2 regions of the Mesorhizobium sp. M1428 genome follow, and region 2 is predicted to be linked to the other one. Evidence: riboswitches for the same ligand, from Rfam matches in the RefSeq annotation. Region 2 holds a riboswitch; the other holds the start of a gene.
What was found. A riboswitch is a leader RNA that binds a small molecule or an ion and turns the genes downstream of it on or off. The one in region 2 is predicted to bind cobalamin.
Positions count from the first base shown of each region.

Region 1: linked by a shared signal. The riboswitch ahead of NKG60_RS02095 (CbtB domain-containing protein) and the one ahead of metE (5-methyltetrahydropteroyltriglutamate--homocysteine S-methyltransferase) in region 2 are both predicted to bind cobalamin.

Region 1 is NZ_JAMYKT010000001.1:417,953-425,897, reverse strand. It holds gene cbiB (adenosylcobinamide-phosphate synthase CbiB) at 1-198, shown strand, start outside; gene cobO (cob(I)yrinic acid a,c-diamide adenosyltransferase) at 632-1,249, opposite strand; gene cobU (bifunctional adenosylcobinamide kinase/adenosylcobinamide-phosphate guanylyltransferase) at 1,251-1,772, opposite strand; gene NKG60_RS02100 (CbtA family protein) at 1,765-2,535, opposite strand; gene NKG60_RS02095 (CbtB domain-containing protein) at 2,551-2,730, opposite strand; cobalamin riboswitch at 2,767-2,963, opposite strand; gene NKG60_RS02090 (MFS transporter) at 3,322-4,521, opposite strand; gene NKG60_RS02085 (heparan-alpha-glucosaminide N-acetyltransferase) at 4,768-5,766, shown strand; gene NKG60_RS02080 (methyltransferase family protein) at 5,783-6,289, shown strand; gene NKG60_RS02075 (MerR family transcriptional regulator) at 6,308-6,694, opposite strand; gene mgtE (magnesium transporter) at 6,834-7,945, opposite strand, start outside.
Region 2 is NZ_JAMYKT010000011.1:172,200-180,144, reverse strand. It holds gene NKG60_RS17850 (trans-sulfuration enzyme family protein) at 1-597, shown strand, start outside; gene NKG60_RS17845 (dihydrodipicolinate synthase family protein) at 650-1,552, shown strand; gene NKG60_RS17840 (FMN-binding negative transcriptional regulator) at 1,587-1,865, shown strand; gene metE (5-methyltetrahydropteroyltriglutamate--homocysteine S-methyltransferase) at 1,902-4,247, opposite strand; cobalamin riboswitch at 4,343-4,543, opposite strand; gene NKG60_RS17830 (hypothetical protein) at 5,099-5,353, shown strand; gene NKG60_RS17825 (helix-turn-helix transcriptional regulator) at 5,671-6,504, opposite strand; gene NKG60_RS17820 (MFS transporter) at 6,567-6,818, opposite strand; gene NKG60_RS17815 (transposase) at 7,108-7,770, shown strand; gene NKG60_RS17810 (adenosine kinase) at 7,803-7,945, opposite strand, start outside.

The DNA of each region.
Region 1 (7,945 bases), on a different contig from region 2:
GGCGCGCTCGGCCTGGCGCTCGCCGGCCCCCGTTCCTATGACGGAGTCATGGTCGAAGACGCATTGATGGGCGAAGGCGGCCGGCGCGACGACGTCGAGAGCACCGACATCCGACGGGCGTTGAAACTCTACCGCGTCGCCGACTTACTGCTGATCGGGCTGTTCGGGGTGGTCGCAGTGGTTGTCATACTGGCGTGACCTGCGCTCGAGATCGAGCGCAAACAGAAAACCCGCCATGCGGCGGGTCGTTGGAGCCAATTGGCACTATACCGCAATTAGTAGCATAGCTGCCGGCACAAAGCAAGAACAAAATAGGGCTACGCCGCAAAATAATCGCTTCAGGTCGGCGCTGCCCCATTGCAGACGCTTAACGTTCGAAGTTGGCGAAAGACGAAGCGACATCCGATCTCCCCCCTTGCGGGGGAGATGTCCGGCAGGACAGAGGGGGGTGGGCCGGATCGCCAATTTTTCGATTTAGCCCTATTCCGAATAGCTTGATTGCCTGGCAAGTCGGCGGGACAGCACCCCCTCTGCCCTGCCGGGCATCTCCCCCGCAAGGGGGGAGATTGGCAGCTTCGTCGACGGCACCGCATCGGCATTCTGGAGGGCGCCTACCGATCGCCAACACTCCTCAGAACTCGATCCCCTGCTGCGCCTTCACGCCGGCGGAAAAGTGGTGCTTGGTCACGCCCATCTCGGTGACCAGATCGGCCGCCTCGACCAATGCCGGCTTGGCATTGCGGCCGGTGACGACGACATGCAGGCCTTCGCGACGCGCCTTCAGTGCCGCGACCACCTTTTCGAGGTCGAGATAGTCGTAACGCAGCGCGATGTTCAGCTCGTCGAGCACCACGAGGCTGATCGACGGCTCGGCCATCAGCTCCAGCGCTTTCGCCCAGGCGGCCTCGGCCGCCGCGATGTCGCGCTTCAGGTCCTGCGTCTCCCAGGTAAAGCCCTCGCCCATCGCGTGCCAGACGACACGATCGCCAAAACTAGCAAACGCGTCTTTCTCGCCGGTGTGCCATTTGCCCTTGATGAACTGGACGACGCCGACGCGCTTGCCATAGCCGAGCATTCTGAGCGCCAGACCGAAGGCGGCCGTGGTCTTGCCCTTGCCCGGTCCGGTGTTGACGATCAGCAGCCCCTTCTCGACCGTCTTGGCCGCGACCTCGGCGTCCTGCACCGCCTTGCGCTTGGCCATCTTGGCGCGGTGGCGTTCCTCGTCCTTGGGATCGATAGCATCAGCCATGTCATTTCACCTTGAGCGGCAGCCCCGCCACCATCAAAAGCACTGTGCCCGCGACGGCCGCGACCTCCTGGTTCAGCCGGCCGGCGGCGTCGCGAAACCGTCTTGCCAGCGCATTGTCCGGCACGATGCCCTGGCCGACCTCGTTGGACACCACGAACCAGGGCCCACGCGGCCGCGACAGCACATCCGCCAGCCTCCGGCATTCGGCCTCGACATCATGTTCGGCCAGCATATGGTTGGTCAGCCACAGCGTCAGGCAATCGATCAGCGCCGGCTGGCCGTCAGGCAGCGCTCCGACCGCGCCGGCAAGGTCGAGCGGCGCCTCGATGGTCGTCCAGCCGGCACCGCGGCGCGAGCGGTGCAACGCGATGCGCTGGCGCATCTCTTCGTCATAGGCTTGCGCCGTGGCGATATAGCTCCAAGGCGGCGGACGGGCCGTTACCAGCCTCTCGGCATGCGCGCGCTTGGCCGAGCGCGCCCCGCCGATGACCAGGGTCAGTGCCCCGGCAGCGCGGTCAGGCAAAGCTGTCGCGCAGGCTGGTCGCCGTGCCGGTGAAGCGTCCGCGCACCACGCCGACGACCGCGCCGAGCACCAGCCAGAACACCAGATTGGTCAGCGTCACCGCCACCACGAACTGATGATGCAGGCCTTCCGGGATCGCCGTCTCGAAACTGTCGGGCTGCGGCGCGCCGACGATATGCGGCGCGACGATCAACGCCACGGCAAGGACCGCCAGCGGCAGCGATCTGCGGAAGGCGATAAGGCCGAGACCGGCCGCGGTCGCCACCACTGTTGCCCACCACCAGATCTGGCGTTGGACAAGGTCGGCCGTCGGCATCGCCGGCAATTCCGGCGGCAGGCCGAGGCCCGGCGCCAGCGTGAACACGGCAAAGCCGGCCAGCCCCCAGAACAGGCCCTGGCGCCAATTGCCGATGCCGCCGGCGAATTCCGAAACCGCAACCAGGACCAGCGCAAAGCCGATGCCGGTGACGATATTGGCAACGACGCTGAAGCCGAAGCGCTCGAAACCGTCGGCCGGTGCCCAGCTTTCCTCTTCCGCCGGAGCCATTGCTTCAGCCGGCGCAGCGCTGCTCATAGCCGTCGTGCCCGTGGCAGCCGGTGCCGCAGGTGCCGCGGCATGGTCATGGCCGCCGCCGGCCTGTTCGTAGACTTCCGCTTTGAGGATGAGCGGCACCGTGGCATAGGCCTGCATGCAGGCGAGAACGACGCCGGCCACAAGCCCTGCGATCGCCGCGATGAACACGACGTTGCGAAACAGTGTCATGATGTCAGCCCCTTGTTAGTGGCAGGGAAAGCCCATCGAATGGCGATAGTCGTGCGCGGCATTGTGGACCGCATCGATATGCGAGAAGCCGACAAAGCCCATGACGAAAATGCCGAGGAATGCAGCAAGCGCCAGCTGCATGAAACGCGACTGCGAGGAGGCGGAAGCGCCGAGCGAAACGGAAGCGGTATTCATGTCTTGTCCTTTCGCCCTCCACCCGAGGGCATAGAAGTCAGTTTCCTGTCGCCGGCAGGTCTCCTGGCTCGCGGATCAGCGCCCTTCCCCACCTTCCCGAAGGCGAACCTTCAGTGGCATATGGAGAGGACTACCGCACACAGTTGCGGGGGCAGCCACGGCATTGGGCAAACAACTTGCCCTCACCGCATTCCCTCTTGGTTCCAAACGGAACCGACGACATCAGCGACTATAGGCAGAATCGCCGCGCCCGGCAAACCAAATTCCGCCGGATCGTGTGGCGAATGCGCCGCCCAGGTAATCGGTTTTGGTTCAACTTCGGCCCTCACTTCGAAGCATTGCGCTGCCCTCACCTGCCTGCCAGCATCCTCTCCCTGTATAGTGACGGGGAGAGGGGCGCTGTTGTCGGCAGTTTCGCCAATCGCCAAGGTGTCGATGGTGCGCCGACGGTGCGGTCAGCCCCTTTCTCCCGGTCGCGATAGGGGGAGAATTGCGCTCGATGCGCCACAAAGCCGGCGTGCTGATGCCGGAGGAATATGATTTGCACCGCTTCCACAACTGGGTGCGCGAGCGCCATGCGGCGCTCGAACATCAAAGCGATTTGGGCAGATAGCGCCACGTGACGAAGCTGCAGATCGCCGCCAGCAGGCCGAGTGTCGCGAAAACCGCGCCCAGTCCGAAAAACGCCAGCACCACGGAATAGACCAGCGGCGGCGTCAGCTCGGAAAAGTCGAGATAGGTGCGGTAGACCGCCGCCATCTGTGCCCGCTCATACGAGCGCACCGAGCGCATGAAGGCGGTCGAGCCCAGCGCATCGAGCGCGATGGTGAAGAAGGCACCGCAAAGCAGCAACGCGCCGGTGACCAGCGGTGCGGCCTCGCCGACGGCACCGGCCGCCAGCAGCGTTGCCGACATCGCGAAATAGGCGAACGTCATAGTCCGCCGGCCGCCGAAACGCTTTCCTGCCCTGCCCCAGAAGATGGCCATGAACAAAAGCGCATTGCCGGCCGAAACCAAGAGGCCGCCGGCGAGCTTGCCCTCGCCGGTGATCACCATGAACAGCGGCCCATAGACGAAGAATGTCGTCCAGAAGCAGGAGCGGCCGAAGGCGATCAGCCAGGCCAGCCTCAGCCTTGGCTGCGCGACGAAGCGGCCGATATTGGCCAGCGGATTGACCGGCCGCGTCTTGCCGGGGCGGATCGACGGATTGTCGCCAAGCCGGTAAGTCCAGAACAGCGCCAGCAACGCCATGGCGAAGACGGCCACCGCGCCATGCGCGGCATAGATGCCGAAACGCGTGTAGAGGAAAATGCCGAGCGTCGGCCCGGCGGTCCAGGCAAGCATCGACCACGCCATGCGCAGCGACTCGGCCTGCATGAAATCGGTCTTGCGGATATGGTCCATGATGTAGAGGTTGAGCGTGATCGCCAGCGCGCCGGCGCCGACGACGCGGCAGAGCATGCCGACCACCTGGCCGGCCAGCGTATGGGTGACCAAGAACAGCGAACCGGCGGCCAGCAGGCAGGCGCCGGCGGTATAGACCCAGCGCCGGGCAAAGCGGGCGATCAGCATCGGCATGAACAGCGTCGCCGACAGGCCGAGCATCGCCACGATCGTGTAGAGGATCGAAACGATCTGCTCGTTGTGCAGGATCTCGTAGGCCTGGATCGGGATGACGCTGGATACGGTGGCGCGCGCGAAGGATTCGACCGCATAAAGCGAGGCGAAGGTGCGGGCATCCGCCGGCCGCAAGGCCGCAAGCCAGATCGGATGGCGCACATGGGTAGCCATTGCTTTCCCCGAAGCAGAATCGCCCGAAGCAGGGCTTGGAGCACAAATCTGCCGCGGCGATTCCTTGCCGGGTAACAGGAAACCGACGCCTTCACGGCAAAAAGCGAAGCCGGCCAAAGGCTTTCCGGCTCTGGCCTAAAGCAGCTCTGATGCCGACCGGCACCAACGCGACGCAAGGCCCTGCTTCTTTTGACGGTGGCAACCGTGATAGTCGTCTTGCCGGGGCTGAACCAACACAGCGAGATCATGAGCATCGACACGCCGAGCGCAGCCGTTCAGGATCAACCGAAGTCGACGCGCATCGCCGCTATCGACATAGCACGCGGCATCGCATTGCTTGCCATGGCGAGCTATCATTTCACCTGGGACCTCGAATTCTTCGGCTACACCGATCCCGGCCTCACCGCCTTCGGCTGGTGGAAAATCTACGCGCGCTGCATCGCCTCGAGCTTCCTGTTCCTGGTCGGCATCAGCCTCTATCTCGCCCATGGCAAAAAAATCCGCTGGACCGGCTTCTGGAAGCGCTTCGCCATGGTTGCCGGGGCAGCGCTCGCAATATCGCTGGTCACCCGCATCGGCATGCCCGACGGCTTCATCTTCTTCGGCATATTGCACGAGATCGCGCTCGCCAGCCTGCTCGGCCTGGCGTTCCTGCGGCTCCCGGCGCTGCTGACGCTTGCCGGGGCGGCCCTCGTTATCGCCGCGCCTTTCTACCTGCGATCCGAGCTTTTCGATCATCCGGCTTTGTGGTGGGTCGGCCTGTCGGCGACCAACCCGCGCTCCAACGACTACGTTCCGCTGCTGCCCTGGTTCGGCGCCGTACTTGCCGGCATCGCGGTTACCAAGCTCGCCGCCACCTCCGGCGCGCTGACGCGGCTGTCGGCCTTGACGCCGGGCCGCTGGGCAAACCCGCTGGTCTTCATCGGCCGGCACAGCCTTGCCTTCTATCTGATCCATCAGCCGGTGCTGATCGGCTCGGTCTGGCTGTTTTCGCAATTCATGCCGGCGCAGGCCGAAACCAGGGAGGTGAGTTTTCTGAAATCCTGCCAGGTATCCTGCGAGCAGGCACGCGACACCGAGTTCTGCTCCAGCTATTGTGCCTGCATGCTGGACACTCTCCAGGGCGAAGCCTCGCTTGGCCGGCTCTACAGCAACGACCAGTCCCCGGAGTGGAAGGCGCATATTGGCGAGCTCGCCGGCACCTGCACCGCCCAAACCGAGGCGGCGGAACCGGGAACGCGCTAATCGAGGGAGGACAATAATGAGCGACAGTCACCCGAAACCCGTGCAGCAAAATCCTGGGCAGCCGAAGCTGGGGCACATCCCATGGCCGCCGCTGATCTATATCGCCGCCATCATCATCAGCGTCGCGCTAGGGCTGTTCTATCCGCTGCCGTGGATCGGCGATCTTCTCGGCGACATCCTGTTCGCCGCCGGCCTTGTAGGGTTGGTGGCGGTCGCCGCGCTCTGGTTCACGGCAATTCGCACCATGATCCGCGCCAAGACGACGCTCAACCCGAACGGCGTGCCGGACCATCTGGTGACCGCCGGACCCTTCGCCGTCAGCCGCAACCCGATCTACCTCGCCAACACGCTGCTGCTGGTCAGCCTCGCCTTTGTCACTGGGATCGCCTGGTTCCTGCCGCTGGCGGTCATCGCGGCGTTCCTGACGCAGAAGCTGACGATCGAGAGCGAGGAGAAGGTGCTGACGGCCAAATTCGGCAAGAAATACCGGGACTACGCCAAAAGGGTGCGGCGCTGGATTTGAGCCGAGGCTGACGCCGGCTTAGGTGGTGACGCCGAGTTCCACCAGCCGCTCGACGCAGGACTCCTCGGCCTGGTCGAGCTCGGCCAGGGTCTCTTCGAGGTCGCGGCGTTTTTGGCGCAAATCCTCGCGCTTTTCCTCGATGCGCTTGATCATCAATTTGAGCTGGCCGACCTCGCCGGGCGGCTCCCTGTACATCTGGATGATTTCGCGGATCTCGTTGATCGAGAAGCCGAGCCTCTTGCCGCGCATGATCTGGCGGATGAGATGCCGGTCCGACGGACGGAACAGCCGGGTGCGGCCGCGCCTTACCGGCTGCACCAGCCCTTCGTCCTCGTAGAAGCGCAACGTCCGCGTCGACACGTCGAATTCGCGGGTCAGCTCCGTGATCGAATAATATTCCCGCATCGTCACTCCAATGCCCCGGCCACGCCGCGAGTTCCAACTGGCCGGCGCCGCCGGCGCCCGGGCGCGCACCAGAATCGGCGTACAAGGCACCTTCCAAAGCCTCGCACGACATTTACGTAAAAGTCAATTGAGGTGCCGTTCAGCTTACGCCGAACCACCATGTGGCAAGCCCGAGAAAGGCAAAGAAGCCGACGACATCGGTGACCGTGGTGACGAAAACCGCCGAAGCCACAGCCGGGTCGATCTTGAAGCGGTCGAGCAGCAGCGGGATCAGGATGCCCGCCAGAGCCGCCACGAACATGTTGATGATCATCGCAGCCGCGATGATGCCGCCGAGATTGCGATCGTGGAACCAGGCAGCAGCGACGAGGCCGATCAGGATGGCGAAGATGATGCCGTTGATGAAGCCCACCCCGATTTCGCGGCGGATGATGCGGCCGGCATTGTAGATGTCGAGGTCCCTGGTCGCCAGCGCCCGCACCGTGACCGTCATGGTCTGCGAGCCGGCATTGCCGCCCATGCCGGCGACAATCGGCATCAGCACCGCCAGCGCCACGATATGCTCGATAGTGCGGTCGAACAGGCCGATCACCGAGGCAGCCAGGAAAGCCGTCAGAAGATTGACCAGCAGCCAGGGTACGCGCGAGCGCGAGGTCGAAAAGATGCTGTCCGAGAGTTCTTCGTCGCCGACGCCGCCCATGCGCAGCAGATCTTCCTCGGCCTCCTGCTGGATGACGTCGACGACGTCGTCGATGGTCAGCACGCCGACCAGCCGCTCGTTCTCGTCGACGACGGCAGCGGACAGAAGATCGTATTGTTCGAATTCGCGCGCCGCCTCCTCCTGGTCCATGGTGGCCGGGATGGCATGCCTGGTCTCATGCATGACTTCCTCGACCTTGACCGAGCGCTTGGTGCGCAGGATCTGGTCGAGGTCGATGGCGCCGAGCAGCTTGAAGCTCGGATCGATGACGAAGATCTGGCTGAAACGGTCAGGAAGATTGTTGTCCTCGCGCATGTAGTCAATGGTCTGGCCGATCGTCCAGAAGGGCGGCACCGCGACGAACTCCGTCTGCATGCGGCGGCCGGCGGTCTCTTCGGGATAATCGAGCGAGCGCCGCAGCCTGATCCGCTCGGTGAACGGCAGCTGCGACAGGATCTCGTCCTGGTCCTCCTGGTCGAGGTCTTCGAGAATGTAGACGGCATCGTCGGAATCGAGATCCTGCACACCTTGAGCGATCTGCGCATTGGGCA
Region 2 (7,945 bases):
GCAGACCTCGTGCTCCACTCGCTGACCAAATACATCAATGGGCACGGCGATGCCCTTGGCGGGGCGATTCTCGGCGACGCGCAAACGCTCCGCACGCTGCACGAAACGGGCCTGCGCTACATCACCGGCGCAGCGCTCTCGCCCATGTCAGCCTTCCTGATCCTGCGCGGTCTGAAGACGCTCACGCTGCGCATGGAACGGCATAGCGCCACTGCCCTTGCGGTGGCTCAGGCGCTCGAGGCGCACCCGGCGGTGGCATGGGTGAGGTATCCCTTCCTCGACTCGCACCCTGATCAGGTGACGGCGCGAAAGCAGATGTCCCAAGGGTCGGGCATGTTAGCCTTTGGCCTCCACGCTGGGTTCGAGGGCGCGCGGCGGATGATGGACCGGCTCAACCTGATCACCCGGGCTGTCAGCCTCGGCGATGCCGACAGTCTCATCTATCATCCGGCAAGCCTGACCCGTGCTCGTCAGCCGATCCGCAAGGATGCGCATCTGGCCGATGGAGTCGGCGAGGACCTCATGCGTCTCTCGGTGGGTCTTGAAGACGCCGATGACCTAATCGCCGACCTGCGGCGGGCTCTGGACGCCTTGTGATGACCTGTCGTCCGGCCAGTCCTGCGCTCACGCACAAACCTGGAGCCTTGCCATGGCATTCCTGAGCGGTCTTTCCGCGTTTCCCATCACGCCCGCCGATCGTGACGGCCGCGTCGATACCGTTGCTCTGCGCAAGCTGATTGCCAGGCTTGGCGCCGCTCAGGTCGACTCCATCGGTCTTCTCGGCAGCACCGGCACCTACATGTATCTGTCGCGCGAGGAACGGCGACGGACGCTCGCCGAGACCTTGGACGAAATCGCCGGGCGAACGCCGGTCGTGGTGGGTGTGGGCGCGTTGCGCACCGATGAAGCAGTGAGGTTCGCGCAGGACGCCAAGGCCCTTGGAGTTGCCGCGGGGCTGCTTGCGGCCGCCTCCTACACCCCGCTCACTGAGGACGAGGTGTTCGAACATTTCTCGACGGTGGCGTGCGAGAGCGGCCTGCCGATTGTCGTCTACGACAATCCAGGAACGACGCATTTCCATTTCACCCCAGCACTCGTCAGCCGCCTGGCAAAGGTGGGTGGGATTGTCGCTATCAAGAATCCGACAGACAAGGGCGATGCGATCAAGAGCCATCTGGCCGACCAGAGGCGCACTGTGCCGGAAGGGTTCTCAATCGGCTACAGCGGCGACTGGAACGCCGCAGAGGCCATGATCGCCGGCGCCGACACATGGTACAGCGTCCTCGCCGGCATCCTGCCCGAGGTCTGCGTGAAGATCGTCACGGCGGCGCAACAGGGCGATGCGGCCGAAGCGCGACGGATCGATGCCACGCTTGCGCCGCTCTGGAGCCTCTTCAAGGAGTTCTCGAGCCTTCGCGTCGTCTATGCACTTGCCGAATTGCTCGACATTTGCCGTGCCGACCCCCCGCGTCCCATCCTGCCTCTGCCCTCAGCAGCGAAGGGCCAGATCGCCGCCGCGTTGGAACGCTTGCCATCGGATGTCAACCGGTGAATAGCGAACCCGGCGGCCAGTGAAGGAACCTATCATGTATGTACCCGGGCATTTCGAAAAACCGAGCCGAGAAGTCCTTTACGAACTGATCGAGAACAGCGCACTTGGCATGTTGATAACCCATGGCCGGAGCGGTCTCGACGCCAATCACATCCCCTTCGAACTCGACACGTCACAGGGAGAAAACGGTACTCTTTACTCCTGCGCGATTAGTACACGTGCCGAAGGAAGTGCACATTCTCGCTCGAGTGACGTTTTCAAAGGATGTGATCGCGTTTTGGCACATTCACAGCCGACATGCGGCAGCCGGTAACTCACCACATGGTGAGCAACCAGGAAACCCTCAGGCCTACACTTTCTCCCGGAGCGCACGTGCTGCAGCGACCATGTTCATGAGGGCAGGGCGGACCTCCTCCCATTTGCGTGTTTTGAGGCCACAGTCCGGGTTTACCCACAGTTGGGCATCCGACAGTCGGTCGCGGGCAAGCATGACGAGGTCCGAAATCTCCCCGACTTCCGGGACACGTGGTGAGTGAATGTCGTAGACTCCGGGCCCGATTTCGTTCGGATATTTGGAGCTCGTGAAGGCGTCCAGCAGTTCCATTTTCGAGCGCGACGTCTCAATCGAAATGACATCCGCATCCATTTCAGCGATCGCGTCGATGATCTCGTTGAACTCCGAATAGCACATGTGGGTATGGATTTGAGTCGCGTCCTTTACACCCGTTGAAGCGATCCGGAAGCATTCGACAGCCCAGTCGAGATAGTCGTTCCAATCAGACTGGCGCAGTGGCAATCCTTCGCGAAACGCGGCCTCATCGATCTGGATCATCCTTGCGCCGGACCATTCGAGATCCGTCACTTCGTCGCGGATGGCGAGCGCGATCTGGCGGCATGCTTCGGAGCGAGGTACGTCGTCGCGAACAAATGACCAGTTGAGAATGGTCACTGGGCCTGTGAGCATTCCCTTCACAGGGTTTTCCGTAAGCGACTGGGCGAACTGCCACCAGCGCAGCGTCATCGGATTGGGCCTCGATACGTCGCCGAAGATGATGGGGGGACGCACGTAACGCGACCCATAGCTCTGCACCCAGGCATGCTGGGTGAAGGCGAAGCCGGACAGCTGCTCGCCGAAATGCTGTACCATGTCGTTTCGTTCGAACTCACCGTGCACCAGCACGTCCAGCCCGATCTCTTCCTGCCACCGAATTGCAGCCTCGATCTCCTTCTTCAGGTAGGTCTCGTAGTCGACATAGCTCAGCTGGCCCTTCGCATGAGCGGCCCGCGCCCTGCGTACCTGCGGCGTCTGCGGGAAGGACCCGATGGTCGTCGTCGGGAACGGCGGCAGTCCGAGCGTGCCGGCCTGGACTCTGGAGCGCTCGGCAAAAGCGCTCTCTCGTCGCTTCATGCTGTCGTCAATGCTGGCGATCCGCCCCTCAATCAGCGGGTCATGGATCTTCGTGGATGTCAGGCGAGTGGCGGCAGCCTCGGCAGACGCTTTCAACGCGCCTGCCACCGCATCCCTGCCTTGAGTCAGGGCCCGGGCCAGCAACACCAACTCGTCGGTCTTCTGGGCCGCGAAGGCGAGCCACGACCTGATGTCCGCGTCGAGTTCGGTCTCCATGCGCAGGTCGATCGGCACGTGCAGCATCGAGCAAGAAGGCGCGATCTCGACGCGGTCCAAGGGCCAGCCGGCGACGATCGGTTTGATGCGGTCGAGAATGGCGGGCAGGTTCGCACGCCAGACGTTGCGGCCATCGATCAAGCCAAGCGAGAGCACCAGATCCTTCGGTGCGAGCCGACCCACCGTTTCCAGCTGCTCGGGAGCGCGCACGAGATCAATATGCAGCCCGGCCAGGGGCAGACAAACCGCGGTTTCGAGATTGTCTCCCAGGGGCCCGAAATAGGTAGCCAGCATGATCTTCAGCTCGGGCGCGGCTTTCGACAGCTGGCCATAGGCGAATTCGAACGCAGCTCGTTCGTTCGGGTTCAGATCGAGGACAAGCGCTGGCTCATCGATCTGCACCCAGTCGGCTCCAGACAGCTTCAGCCTCTGCAGGAGTTGCTCGTAGACGGGCAGCAGCCGCGGCAGGAGCGCGATGGGATCGAATCCTTCGGCAGGCGATTTCGCCAGCTTGAGGAAGGTGATCGGTCCAAGGATGACTGGGCGTGTGTGAACGCCGAGAGCTTTAGCCTCGATGAAGTAATCGACCGGTTTCGTCGACGAGAGGGCGAACGTCTGATCATCGTTGAGTTCCGGCACAATGTAGTGATAGTTGGTGTCAAACCACTTGGTCATTTCCATCGCGGTTACATCAGACCGATGAGCCGCCTGCTGGTGACCAGCGTGTCGACAATCCTCCGTCTGACCCTGGTTGCCCCGCGCCATTGCGAAGTAGATGTCAAGTGGAACCTCGCCGCTATTCCAGCCGTAACGGGATGGAACGGCGCCGACCATGGCTGCGGTGTCGAGCACATGGTCGTAGAGCGAGAAGTCGTTCGACGGGATTTTCGACACGCCGCGATCGTGCTGCTCCTCCCAGCTAGCGGCACGGAGCGCCTTCGCGGTCGTGAGAAGGTCGGCAGCGGACGATTTTCCGGACCAGTAGCTTTCAAGCGCGAATTTCAGTTCTCGCCGACGACCGAAGCGGGGCACGCCGAGCGTTGCTACAGGAATTTGCTGAGAGATAGTCATGCCAGACCCCGATGGTTGGGGCGTCGGTGACAAGGAAGGCGCTAGCAGGCCGGCACGAACGCCAGGCTGCAGCGGCCACCGAGACACCCCGCCCGTGGACGTAATTCGCCGTGGCAGGTCTCCTGGCTCGCGGGGTCATAGCCTCTACCCGTCTTCCCAAGGCTATTCGCCTCAGTGACATGAGTGGGGTTGGCTCGCCGCTAACAGTTGCGGGGGCAGCGCCGGCATCGCACCGGCTTCCCTCTTAGCTCCGCTGCGGCAGCGCCGTACGGAGAACCACGACGCGGGAGACAATTACAGCAGTTCGCTCCATTGTCAACGCCGCATAAAGAAATGTTTATGTCGTTATGTTAAATTTCCGTTGGCATGTTCCAAAGGTCGCCTCGAAATCGAAAACTGTGGAAGCCTTGAGCGGCCGGTAAATCAAAGCAATGACGCACGGCGCCCTTGTCCAGGAGGATAGGAGTTCGTCGGCTGCCGGCAGCAAACATACCGGCAAGCGCCGTGGTGCTGCTTAGCGCATCACGCGAACCACCTCGGCGTCGAACTTCGGCTCTGAGGTTCCGACCGCTTCGTTGGTGATCTGCTCGCGACCATATTCGGCTCAATGGCGAGGCTGTTGCCCATGTGGAAGCTGTTGGCCGTGATGCCCTCGGTGATATGACACAACGATTTCGGGGGGAGCACACCGAGGCCAGGCGCAGCGGCGTGTTGCGAAGTGATCGAGGCCAATGTCTCGAACTGCTTGTTCGCAGCCCACCGGCTCAAGGTAACCCGGCTCAAACCACCGGGCTAGCTCAAGTCCTGTCCAAATGAGGCCTGAGCGGCAAATCGTCGTGCACGCGCACGGTTTGGCGTTCGATCTTGTGATGCGTCTTGGGCGGACAATCGCCACGGTGCAGCGCGCAGAAGCGGTCCCCAATTCGGAAGCCGAGGGCGGTGAGGGCAAGCCAGCGCCACAGGCGGAAGGGGACTTGGACCTGTTTGCCCTGCTGGACCACAAGTTCGCGACACAGGGCCTCAAGGAGAAGACCAAGAGTGATTATGCGCGGGACCTCGCCAAATTCATCAAAAGCAGCGGGCAGTCAAAGTTCGGCGCCGATTGACATGGAGATAGCCATCGCGGCGGACCGCCCAGGCGGACCGCAAGCCGGAATACAACCGGGTGCAGGCGGCCAAGCTCGTCCACAAGATGGCGTCGGGCACACACCGGCGATGGGAGAGCGGACCGTGGAGTGCAGGAACTTCACGCCTATCCACGCTCCCGTGGACGTGTCCTGCGGCACATCGGCAGCGATATTGAGGAGGCAGTTGAGCTTCTGGTCGAGCACTCTTACCTGCCACTACCTACGCTTAACGTCATCTCGTACTGAAAACGCACCACGCAAGGTCGAGATGTAACATGCGCCCTTCGTGGATGGTTCTAAGCTTCCTCGGGCGCGGTCAATCTGTGATAACGGTCGCTTGGAACCTCCATCACCGCGACGCGATCAAGGTTGGCGTATCGCGCTCGGTAGTAACCTTCTTCCTCCACTTCGGCGAAACTACACTGGGGAACGTCAAAGGTCGCAGCTTCCAATCCGAAGAAAGTCGTAGCGGTTTCTTCATCCAAGAAGTTCCACTCATCTTCTCCGTCGTCATATGTGACGCGAACATAGGAGGCCATGCGCACGGCTTCCTGATCACCCATCTCTGCGATGATGGCATCGCATTCTTTCTTCAGCTTTCCTGAAACCTCACCCTTATCCCAGTCATCCAAAGCCCGATAGATTTCTGGATGATAATACTCTGGCATCTCCTCTACATCGTCACCGATAAGCTCAATGGTGCGGACATATTGCGGATTTATCAAGAGTATTTTGTTGTCAAGGCTCCAACAATACAGCCATGGCCTGCTTGTGTTATTTCTGCGCAGATTATGAAGTTCCTTCAACTGACGTAAAATCGATTCACGCGCCTTTTCATCGATAGGATATTGGCGGCTGCCAACAGTCGTCTTGATTCTGAGCGTGCCGTATCGCGTTTCGGCATCGGCAATTGCAAACGGGCTCGTGCGCCACTCCTCGACATCAATCTTCCAGCCCAGCAGCTCCTCGACCGTGCATTTCAACGTGAGGCAAAGGTCCTTGATCTGCTCGACGTTCAACTGCGTTTTGCCTGTTTCCCAACGGGCCACAGTCTGTTGCGTTGTTGCCATCTGCTCTGCCAAATCTTTTTGAGTCATGCCCAGTCGAACCCTAAGCTCTTTCATGTTCATAACTCACCTCGCGTGTTCAACACACGCATCGTGGATGAATTAATTTAACACGTCAAGCGTGTTCAAAAATCGCAGCATGTGTTTTTAGGGCGTCTTCGAGGCTCCGGCAGCCGTTCGTGACCACTTGCGCAAGACACAGGGCTGGTACACAGCACGAATGGGCGATCAAAAATTACTGCTGCGATGCTCGTCATCAGCCAAGCTGCCGCCGCACCTTCCACTAGGGTGCCAAGGTTCGAAATGAGTGCAGCCGACCATAGCGAACGGAAGGTCTTGTGCTCAAAAGGAACGAGTGAAGATGTTCTCTTCGCCATTGTGGGAAGCCTCTGGATTGACCGCGGGGCTGGATTTGTTTCGCCTCACTCAACCATGGCCTCGCCGTACAAGCCAAGCTGCCACAGTGCGCGCCTGCTAACCCAGAAAACTTGGCGGCCTTACAGGCATGCGCAGGACGTGCGAAGCCGCTCAAATCTCCCCAGATGGTCAGCCATCGAAGACCGGCATCACTTGTCCGTTGAGCGGCTATACGATAATGCTCCGCGCTAAGCAGGAAGCGCCAAAAAATTCGAGCGGCGACTTCATTCTCCTATTCAGGAAGGAACTATGAGGCGGCAGACGCGACCATTCACCGTGGAAATCAAACAAAAGCGCAATTATCAAAAATCCGCACGTTCCATCTGGGGCAATTTCGACATCGCCGCGGCGATGGCCGAGACAACAAAGGAAGTCGAGCCGTTAAATCGTCAGCTTGTTGACTCTACTGTAGTGGCCCTTGATGCTGAACCTTTGCACAAACCGCGAGTGGAGCATTTCATGGCCAATCCCCTGGAGACCGAGTCAGCAGTAGTTCATAGCGAACCGGCAGACAAAACGGAAACGCCAAAACCGAAGACGAGAGCGCGGCGGTCGAGGAAGCCAGAAGCTGAGGCGAGCGCGCCTGCCAAGCCGATATCCGCGACCACTGAAGCACCGCCGTCAGCGCGAACGGGCCGAAAGAGCTACTCCGCGAAGGATCGTGCCCAGAAGCTGGCGCAGATCGAGACCTCGATCGGCGGCGGCGCTACTCTCAAGAGCGCGGTGAAGCAAGCCGGCATCTCGGAACAGACATACTATCTTTGGAAGAAGGCGGCGGCGCCTGCGGCGGACAGTGACGGGCTGAAGGATCTCGTCGCGCTCGAGGAAGAAAACAAGCGGCTAAAGAGCCTGCTTGCCGATCGTCTCCGCAAGGAGAATGCGGAACTGAAGAAAAGGCTCGGGCTGGATTAAGGAGGGTGGGCAGCTGGTTCTTGGCTCGCCACCTACAGCAGCCCCGCCTGCTCGGCCTCTCTGCGCAAATTCTGGCGTGGCCTTGGGCCGATCTGCTGGATGACCAGGCCGGCCGCTAGCGAGCCGAGATCGCCGCACTGCTTCAGGCTGCGGCCTTGCGTGTAGCCGTAGAGGA